DNA from 3 places in the Dactylosporangium sp. NPDC051087 genome. Region 2 is predicted to be linked to each of the others. Evidence: riboswitches for the same ligand, from Rfam matches in the RefSeq annotation. Region 2 holds a riboswitch; each other region holds the start of a gene.
What was found. A riboswitch is a leader RNA that binds a small molecule or an ion and turns the genes downstream of it on or off. The one in region 2 is predicted to bind cyclic di-AMP.

Region 1 (3,262 bases), on a different contig from region 2:
CGGTGTCGTTGTAGCCGGTCTGGTCCCAGCCGGTGCGTTCGAGCCGGGCGTCGTAGGTCTCGCCGGCGTAGATGTCGTTGGCGGTGATCGGGCCGGTCTGCCACTTCCACGACGGGTCGCTGACGACGGTCTGGTGGGTGCCGTCGGTGTACGTCACGTCGAGCAGCAGGATCGCCTGTCTCGGGCCGGTCCAGCGGAAGCCGTACGGGCTGAACCGCGGCCCGTAGCCGTCGCCGAGCCACAACCCGACGGCGTTGCCACCGGCGCGCAGGGCGGCGGTGACGTCGTACGTGCTGTACAGGTTGCGCCGCTCGTAGGGGGTGTTGGCGGGCGCGAGGACCTGGTCGCCCACCTTGGCGCCGTTGAGCCGCAGCTCGTAGAAGCCGAGCCCGTGCACGTAGGCCCGTGCGCTCGCCACGGCCTTGCTCTGCAGCGTGAAGGTCGCGCGCAGCATCGGCGCCGCGGTGGTGGACGTGTCGGGGCTGATCCACTGCGCGCCCTTCCAGTCCTGGGTGCCGAACAGGCCGGTCTCCCAGCGGGCGGGGGCGCTCCACGCGGACGGCTGGTCGGCGGCGTCCCAGGCCTGCACGGCCCAGTGGTAGGCGCGGGCGGGCTGCAGAGCGGGCCCGCCGTACGGCACGGCGATCGAGGTGCCGGTGCCGACCTTGCCGCTGTCCCAGACGTCGGCGCTGCCCGGGCTGAGCCGGCCGGGTGTGCTGGCGACGAGGATCCGGTAGGCGGTCTGCCGTTCGCCGTTGGCCGTCGCGGACAACCGCCAGCTGAGGGCGGGCCGGGTGTTGTCGGTGCCGAGCGGGTCGCCGGTGTTGTCGACGCGGAGGTCGGCGACGGCGATCTGGCCGGCCGCGGCGGCGGCCGGAGTGGTCGCCACGGCGGTCGCCGCGACGGTGATCGGGACTGCGAGGACGGCGGCGGCCACGCATTGTCCGACGCGATTGTGAACGAACATGGCGGTGTCCTTCACGTTAGGAATTGAAACCTTTCAATTCTGCGTTGCCTCAGGCTAACAGCGCCGCCGCCTCCAGAACCAGCACGCTTTTTGGAAATGTGTCGAATTGCTCTGGGTCGTCCGCAGGGCCGCCTTGGGTCTGCGTTAAGTCCGCCTTAGATCGAGCGCCTTTGCTCTTCCGCGCGGTTACGTTTGTGCTGGCTGCCGGACGTCGTCGCCCCGCCGGGGCGGCCCGGGCAGCCGCCGCCGAGTCGCCTGCCGCGCCCGCTGTCCGGGCGTTCGCCGACGAGCCGGGGAACCATCCGGGGTTTGTCCCATGGGGTGAATCCGCGCCCGCCACACCGCCACACCGGGGCGCGGTAGGGCGCGCCTTCTTCTCGCCCGAATCCGTCAGCTAACCCGGTAGGCGGTCCGCGAAGAAGGACTGTGCCGTGTTCAACGGACGCACGACCATGCGCACCGCGGTCGTCGCGCTGGCGGTGGCGGCGCTCATCGCGCCCGCCGGTGCCGCACGCGCGGACCCGACCCCGGAAGAGCTCCAGGCCCAGATCGACAAGGGCAACAACGAGGTCGAGCTCGTCGTCGAGCAGTACAACAAGGTCAACGGCGACCTCGAGGCCACCCAGGCGGCGATCGCGAAACTGCAGTCCGACCTGGTGCCCCTGCAGGCCGACCTCGACGCCGCCCAGGACGAGGCCACCGCGTTCGCCGTCAACGCCTACAAGTCCGGCGGCAACCTCGGCACCCTGTCGCTCATGCTCGGCGCGAGCTCGACCGACGCCTTCACCGGCCGGGTCGGCACGCTCCAGCAGATCTCCCGCAGCCAGCAGCGCGACCTGACCGCCTACAGCACGGCCAAGGACACCTTCGACGCCGAGCAGCGCCGCCTCAACGAGACCCTCGCCGCGCAGAGCCAGCAGAAGACCGAACTGGCCACCCGCCGCAAGAAGATCGAGGGCGACATCAAGCGGCTCGACGCCCTGCAGGCCAAGGCCGAGGCCGCCGCGGCGGCCGCCGCGAAACCCAAGACCACGGCCCCGGCGACGAACCCGGGCAAGCCCCCGGCGGTCTCCGGCAACGCGGGCAAGGCGGTCAACTACGCCTGGGCCCAGCTCGGCAAGAAGTACGTTTGGGGCGCCGCCGGCCCGAACACCTTCGACTGCTCCGGCCTGACCATGATGGCCTGGAAAGCCGCCGGCGTGACCCTCCCGCACAACGCCGCCCAGCAGTGGGGCAAGGTGCGCCACATCTCCCGCAGCCAGCTGGTCCCCGGCGACCTGGTCTTCTACAACGGCCTCGGCCACGTGGGCATCTACATCGGCAACAACCAGATCATCCACGCCCCCAACAGCCGCACCGTCGTCAAGGTCGCCCCGATCGACATCGACAGCCTCTACGGCTACGGCCGCCCGGGCTGACCTCCTCCGCAAGTCGGCACCGACGGCGCCCCGCCTCTCCCCCGTTGAGGCGGGGCGCCCGCCGTCGTGCTTGTCGCTACGCCGCGTCGAGGCCCGGGCAGTAGGTGGACGCCTCGGCCGTGGCCGCGTCGAGCTTCTTCTCGAAGTCCGGGTCGGCGACGCCCTCCGGGGTGAGCATCCTGCCGAGGGTCCCGACGAGCGCCTGCAGCGCCGCCTTCAGCTTCGGGTCGGCGGTCGCGGTCTCCTTGTCGACGGCCGTCTTGAGCCGCTCGACGAGCGCCGCCCCGTCGGCCTTGGCCTTGTCCTTGGTGGCCTGGTCCTCTGCGGTCGCCAACTTGAGGAGCACCTCGAGCAGCTGCGTCTTCTCGGCCTCGAAGGCCGCGATGACGGCCTTGCAGATCCGCTCCGAGTCCCCCTTCACACCGGCCGGCTGGCTCGCCGCCGCACCGGACGGGGCACCCGCCCCCGTGCCCGACGCCGTGCCCGACGCGGCACCTGTCGCGGCACCGGACGCGGCGCCACCGGCCGGCGCCGCGTTCTTGCCCGCCTCACCGGCGTCGGTGCCGCAGGCCCCGCTCAGTCCGGCCGCGAGGGCAAGGACCAGTGCCGCCGTCATCGTGCGCATGCGCATGACGCGCGCCTCCCCGTTCGTGGTCGTGAAAGTCCAAGGATCATAGACGCGACGGCACCGGCACGCCCGGCTGCCGACCTCACAGCCAGGCGATGACCCGCGAGGAGGCGTCGAGGTTGTCGGCGGGGACCAGCGACGCGGTGCCGGCCTTGAGGTCGACGATGACGACCTGCTTGTCGACGACAGCGGCGAGCACCTCGCTGTCCGGTGCCGGCTGCCAGGTCTCCGGGTCGTCGTACAGTCGCA
Region 2 (3,262 bases):
GAGCGGGGCGGCGTCGGCGAGCATCTCGGGGGAGGAGTCGATGCCTAGCACCGCCGCGTCCGGATACCGCTCGGCGAGCGTCGCGGTCAGCGCGCCGGGCCCGCAGCCGAGGTCGACGACCGCGACCGGCGCGGTGGTCCGGATGCGCGCGACGAGCTCGTGGAAGGGCCGCGCCCGCTCTTCGGCGAAGCGGCGGTACTGCTCGGGATCCCAAGAGGCCATGCCCCAATCTTGCCGGGCATGGCCTCTGGAGAGAGGACGGGACTACCTGACGCGGCCGAAGCCCCGCAGGTTGCTCCGGTTGGTCGAGGACACCTGCACGGTCTTGCCGGTGGTCGGCGCGTGGATCATCTGCCCGTTGCCGATGTAGAGCCCGACGTGCGTGATGTTGCTCGTGGAGGAGCCGAAGAAGACCAGGTCACCGGCTGCCGCATCGGCCTGTGAGACGCGTGCGGTGCCGCGGTACTGATCCTGGGCGACCCGGGGGATGCTCTTGCCGGCGGCCTTCCACGAGGCCGACGTGAGACCGGAGCAGTCGTAGCTGCTCGGCCCGGCCGCACCCCACTTGTAGGGCTTGCCGATCTGGTTCCACGCGAAGGTGACGGCCTTGCCCGCCACGCCGGACACGGCGGGCGGGGGACCGGCGGGCTTCGTCGCGGCCGTGGTCTTGGTGCTGCCGGCCGCGGTGGCCCGGCGCTTGAGGTCCTCGAGCTTCTTGACGTCGCCCTCGATCTTCTTCTTCTTGACCTCGAGCTCGGCCTTCTTCGCGTTCTCCGCGGCGATCGTGTCGTCGATCTTCTTCTGCTCGTCGGCGAGCTCCGCCTGGGCCACCTTGAGCGCCCCGATCTCCGCCTGCTGGTGCTTGTTGATCTGCTGCAGGGTGGAGAGCTGGTCGATCAGCGAGTCGGAGGACTGCGACCCGAGGATGACCGACAGCGTGGCGAAGTTGCCCGAGGTCTTGAACGCGGCGACCGCGAGCACGTCGACGTTGGCGGTGGCGGCGGCCGCGCTGTCCGCGAACGGCTGGAGCTTCTTCTGCAGCTCGGCGTTGGCCGCCTGGGCGTTGGCGAGCTCTTCGTTGACCTTGTTGTAGGCCTCGACCGTCGCCTCGAACTCGTCGCCCACCTTGTCGAGCTGGGCTTCGATCTCGGCGAGCGTGGGGTCGGCCTTGGCGACACTCGCGGGCGCCACGATGACCAGCGACACGGCCCCGATGATCAGGGTGCGCAGCAGGGATCGTCTGGCGCGGTGTCCGACGGACAAGGGATGACCCTTCTTCACCGACCGCCTACCGGGTTAGCTGACGGGTTCGGGCGGGAAGAGTGCGCCCTACCGCGGCTTCGCGGATTCACCCCAAGGAACCTGGGTCCCCGGCTCGCACAGCGCCGTGACGGCGCTCGATTCGGCGGCGCTTGCCGGCGCCGCCCGGGCTGGGCGACGGACTGCCGGGCAGGCCGGACCTAACTTAACGTGATCACCAGCGAAGCGAAACCCGCGCGAGTTGTTCAATATCTATTACCCCAAAAGTCCGTATCACCACGGGTTGTCGCTCCACATCGGACGGTGACACAACACGGAACCGAGTGTTGACGGACACATATTTGGGGCTTGATTCTGCTCTGGAACCCGGTTAAATACACGTAACTTTATTCACCGTCGATGCACATAGTTCGCCCACTCCGAACACCCCCGGAGGAGCGTCACCGGATGTTGCGTGTCCAGAACCTCGAGGTCGTCTACGACGACGTGATGCTGGTCCTGCGGGGCGTCAGCCTGCAGGTCCCACCAGGACGCATCGTCGCGCTGCTCGGCGCGAACGGTGCGGGCAAGACCACGCTGCTGCGGGCCCTGTCGGGCCTGCTCGGCGTGCACGACGGCGCCGTCACCAAAGGCGCGATCACCCTCGATGACAGACCCATCCACCGGCTGCGACCGGCCGCGATCGTGCGGCGGGGCGTCTCGCAGGTGATGGAGGGGCGCAGGACATTCGCGGAGCTCACCGTCGAGGAGAACCTGCGGCTCGGCGCCCACACCCGCCCCAAGGGCCGGGCCGAGGCCATGGACCGCATGTACAGCCTCTTCCCCGTCCTCGCGCAGCGCCGCGGCAGCGTCGCCGGCTACCTCTCCGGCGGCGAGCAGCAGATGCTGGCGATGGGGCGGGCGCTCATGTCGGACCCGGCGTACCTGCTGCTCGACGAGCCCAGCCTCGGCCTCGCGCCGCGCCTGGTGGAGCAGGTCCGCGACCTGATCGTGCAGATCAACCGGGCCGGCACCGGCGTGCTGCTGGTCGAGCAGAACGCGACCATGGCGCTGTCCATCGCCGAGCACGGATACGTGCTGGAGACCGGCAAGGTCGTGCTCGACAAGCCCGCCGCCGAACTGCTCGCCGACGACGACATCCGCGAGTTCTACCTGGGACGGGCCGAGCGGTCCTTCCGCGACGTGAAGCACTACAAGCGCCGCAAACGCTGGCTGTCATAGGAAATCAGGAGTCGCCGTGCTGCGTTTCGAAGACGTCCGGCTCAGTTTCGCCGGCGTCAAAGCCATCGACGGTGTTTCGTTCACCGTCGCGGACAACGAACTCTTCGCCGTCATCGGGCCCAACGGGGCCGGGAAGACGTCGATCTTCAATGTGATCTCGGGTGTGTACCGCCCGCAGCAGGGCAGGGTGCAGCTCGGCGACGTCGAGCTCACCGGCCTGCGCCCCGACAAGGTCGCCAAGCTCGGCGTGGCCCGCACCTTCCAGAACGTCGAGCTGTTCCAGCACCTGACCGTGCTGGAGAACCTCATGCTCGGCCGGCACCACCACATTCGCTACGGCACCCTCGCCGCCATCGCGTGGCTCGGCCGCGCCCGGCGCGAGGAGATCGCCAACCGGGCCGTGGTCGAGGACATCGTCGACTTCCTCGAGCTCGCCCAGTGGCGCCGCCTGCCGGTGGGGCTGCTGCCGTACGGCGTGCAGAAGCGCGTCGAGCTCGGCCGGGCCCTGGCGATGGAGCCGAAGCTGCTGCTGCTGGACGAGCCGGTCGCCGGGATGAACCTGGAGGAGACCGAGGACATGGCCCGCTTCATCCTCGACGTCCGCGAGGAGCTCGGCATCCCGATGATCCTCGTCGAGCACGACATGGGCCTCGTCATGGACCTCGCCGACCGGGTCATGGTCGTCGACTTCGGGGTGCCCGTCGCCACCGGCACCCCCGCCGAGGTGCAGAACAACCCCGACGTCCTGCGCGCCTACCTGGGCGAGGTGGAGGCGGCATGA
Region 3 (3,262 bases), on a different contig from region 2:
CGAGATTTCCTACAGTTGGACTGAAGCGGGACTGCATTGAACCTTGATCCGCGCCGCCTCGCGGTGCTCGCCGCGATCGCCCGGCGCGGGACCCTCGCCGGCGCCGCGACCGCGCTGCACGTCACCCCGTCGGCGGTGTCGCAGCAGCTCGCGCACCTGGAGCACGCCGTCGGCCGGCCCTTGGTGGACAGGTCCGGGCGGCGCGCCGTGCTGACCGCGGCCGGCCGGGTCCTCGCCGCCCGGGCCGAGGCGATCGAGCGGGAGCTCGCCGAGGCGGAGCGGGAGCTGGCCGCCATGTCCGGCCGCGCCGCCGGCCTGGTCCGGGTGGGGGCGTTCGCGACCGTGATCCGGCACATGCTGATCCCGGCCCTGGCCACGCTCGCCCGCGACCATCCGGACGTGACCTGCTCGATCACCGAGCTCGACGGCCCGCCCGCGCTGCGCGAGCTGCGGCTCGGCGGCCTCGACGTGACGATCACCGAGCGGGACGCGTCGCTGGGCCTGGAGTCGCGGCGGCAGGTCAGCGTCGTGCCGCTCGGCGAGGACCCGTACCGGGTCGTGGTGCCCGCCGACTGGCCGCCGGTGCACTCGTACGGCGACCTCGTGGACCGGCCGTGGGTCGCCGGGCCGCCGTCCTCGACGACCGGGCAGATCCTGGACCGGCTCGGCCGGGAGCGCGGCTTCACCCCGCGCCGGACGCACGCGTGCGTCGACTATCCCGTGGTGCTCGCGCTGGTCGCGGCGGGGCACGGCGCCACGATCGCGCCGGACCTGGCGCTGCGGGACGTGTCCTCGCTGCAGGTGCGGGTGACCGACCTCCCGGTCGCCGGCGCGCGCCGGCTGGACGCGCTGGTCACCGCCGGCAGGGCGGCCCTGCCGGCGGTGTCGGCGCTGCTGGCGGCGTTAGTAGATTGACATGTGCACGTGGTTGGTGTGGTCGCTGCTCGGGTCGCCCTGACCGCTGCCGTACGCGTGCCAGCCGCCCGCGGGCGTCCAGATCTGCTTGAACCAGATCACGTACATGACGCCGAGCCCCTGGGCGTTCTTCACCAGCCAGGCGGCGAGCTGCGTGCCGTACTCCTTCGACGCGCCGGTCGCCACACCGCCGAAGCCCTTCGCGTCGGCGGCGAAGTCGCAGGCCCGGCCCTTGGGATGCTCGTACGGCTCGCCCGGCGGCCGCCAGCACGACACGAAGTGGCTGAAGCCCGCCTTCCGCACCTGCTGCAGGGCGTGCAGCGTCCGCGGGGTCAGGCAGCCCGACGTCGTCGGGTCCTCGGCGCCGCACGACTCGGCCGGCCAGGAACCGTCGGCCCGCCGGGGCGCGGCCTCAGCGGTCTTGGCGGTGGTGTTGCCGCTCCACGTGGTGGACGCGTCGACGGCGTTCCTCGCCTGGGCGAGGGCCTCTTCGAGCTCGGCCTTCTGCTTCGCCATCACCGCCATGCTGGCCTGCTGCTTGGCGACCTCGGCGTCGATGGTCGCCTTCGTCCTCGTCAGCTCCTCGCGGGTCTTCGTCACCTGCTTGAGCTGCTCGGCGTTGCCGCGCGCGATGACCTCCAGGGTGCTCACCCGGTCGGCGAACACTCCGGGTGTACCGCTGTCGAGCAGCGTGGCCGCGCTGCGCAGGCCGCCGCCGTTCTGGTACGCGGCGACCGACATCGACTGGGTGTCGTCGCGGAGCCTGGCGTACCGCGGCTCCAGCTCGTCCTGTTGCTGCTTCAGGGTCGCCTGCCGGGCGAGCGACGCCGTCAGGACGTTCTGCGCGTCGATGTACGCACGGTTGGTCTCGTCGAGCTTCTTGATGAGCGCAGGGTCGCCACCCTCACTGGCGTTCGCCGGTGAAGCCGTGCCGAGCACCGCGGCCGGGGTCAGGAGGATCGCGAGCGCCGTCAGGGCGGCGACGATCCACGGAGGTCTGGACATACTGTTCCCTCCATCGGCCGCCTACCGGGTGAGCTGACGGATTCGGGACGGAACAGTCGCCCCTACCGCTCCGATTCGAGCGGATTCACCCCAAGAACGTGGTTCCCCGGCCCGCTGGGCACGGCTCGGCGGCGGCCCTCGCCGGCACGGTCGGTGCCTACGAGCGGGGCCGCGAAGACCCTAACCACCTGCGCTTTCACCCTTTGCGCGGACCGTTGGCGACGTCCCGGTGGCGGTCGGCCGGGTGGTCGGAACGGTGGTAAACTAGCCTCCTAGGAAGGTTTGGGGGACATGAACAGGGTCATTGCGGGGTAAGCGGACCTGGTCAAGGCAAGCAACGGAAGGGGTCTCGGACATGTCGAGAAGTGCTACGAGCACACCGGCCACCGTCGAGGACTGCCTGCGCGTCGGCGCGGGCTTCTCCCAGGGGGACAGGGTCTGGATCGCCGAGCAGTTCGCCACGCTCGACAGCTACCTGGCCGGGTTTCCCGTCGACTCCACCGAGCTCGAGGTGTCGGTGAAGGACCGGTCCGCCCGTGGACAGAAGGTGACCCTGGAGTGCTGGATCGCCGGCCACCAGAAGATCGTCACGACATCGTCGGAGGAGGACCTGCACACCGCGATCAACGATGTCCGCGACGACCTGCGCCGCCGGCTGAGCGACGTGAAGACCCGCCAGGAGCCGCGGCACAACCGTCACCTTCGTGAGACCACCATCAACGACGTCATCTCGCCCGAGCTGACCCCGCCTTTGGACGCGGCCTCCGTCGGCGCCGACGCCGTCGTCCCGGATCAGCAGGAGCGGACCGCCTGACGCTCGGTTCGATCGCGGGGCGCGGACGTCGGTCCGTGCCCCGCGGTGTTTCCTTGGCCCGGGTGTTTCCTTGGGCCCGGGTGTTTCCTTGGCCCGGGTGCTTCCTTGGCCCGGGTGCTTCTTCGGTTCGGGTGCTCCTGGGTTGGGGTGTTCTTGGTTCTCGGTGACGTGTCGGTTCGAGGTCAGAGGGTGGCTTCGCGGTAGAGGAGCCTGGTGGTGGCGTGCTCGTCGAGGGTGGCTCTGACGATGAGCCGTTCGAGGCCGGCGAGGAAGCCGAGGGGGCCGCGTTCGCCGAGGAAGCCGTGCTCCGCGCACAGCATCAGTTCCGCGGTGTCGCCGAGGTCGGTGAGGAACATGAAGAAGTTCGCGCCCTTCGGGGTGCGGTCGATGACGGGGGCGCGCAGCTTCGTCGCCGGGAGCGCCGCGTGGATCGCCTCGGGGAGGTCGGACGGGAGCGCGGGCGGTGACTGGTCCTGGGCGGAGAAGCGGGTGTCGTTGAAGAAGCAGTAGCCGTCGGGCGTGATCCCG

Region 1: another riboswitch for cyclic di-AMP. It lies ahead of ACZ6TV_RS14120 (C40 family peptidase); the one in region 2 lies ahead of ACZ6TV_RS14930 (C40 family peptidase).
Region 3: another riboswitch for cyclic di-AMP. It lies ahead of ACZ6TV_RS41795 (coiled-coil domain-containing protein); the one in region 2 lies ahead of ACZ6TV_RS14930 (C40 family peptidase).

The regions. Positions count from the first base shown of each region.
Region 1 covers NZ_JBVJIJ010000006.1:246,935-250,196, reverse strand. The annotation lists gene ACZ6TV_RS14125 (family 78 glycoside hydrolase catalytic domain) at 1-967, opposite strand, end outside; cyclic di-AMP (ydaO/yuaA leader) riboswitch at 1,238-1,391, shown strand; gene ACZ6TV_RS14120 (C40 family peptidase) at 1,399-2,385, shown strand; gene ACZ6TV_RS14115 (hypothetical protein) at 2,462-3,016, opposite strand; gene ACZ6TV_RS14110 (hypothetical protein) at 3,096-3,262, opposite strand, start outside.
Region 2 covers NZ_JBVJIJ010000007.1:31,934-35,195, reverse strand. The annotation lists gene ACZ6TV_RS14935 (methyltransferase domain-containing protein) at 1-222, opposite strand, end outside; gene ACZ6TV_RS14930 (C40 family peptidase) at 265-1,263, opposite strand; cyclic di-AMP (ydaO/yuaA leader) riboswitch at 1,271-1,418, opposite strand; gene ACZ6TV_RS14925 (ABC transporter ATP-binding protein) at 1,708-2,481, shown strand; gene ACZ6TV_RS14920 (ABC transporter ATP-binding protein) at 2,498-3,262, shown strand.
Region 3 covers NZ_JBVJIJ010000028.1:49,098-52,359, reverse strand. The annotation lists gene ACZ6TV_RS41800 (LysR family transcriptional regulator) at 37-915, shown strand; gene ACZ6TV_RS41795 (coiled-coil domain-containing protein) at 904-1,920, opposite strand; cyclic di-AMP (ydaO/yuaA leader) riboswitch at 1,924-2,061, opposite strand; gene ACZ6TV_RS41790 (HPF/RaiA family ribosome-associated protein) at 2,276-2,734, shown strand; gene ACZ6TV_RS41785 (condensation domain-containing protein) at 2,917-3,262, opposite strand, start outside.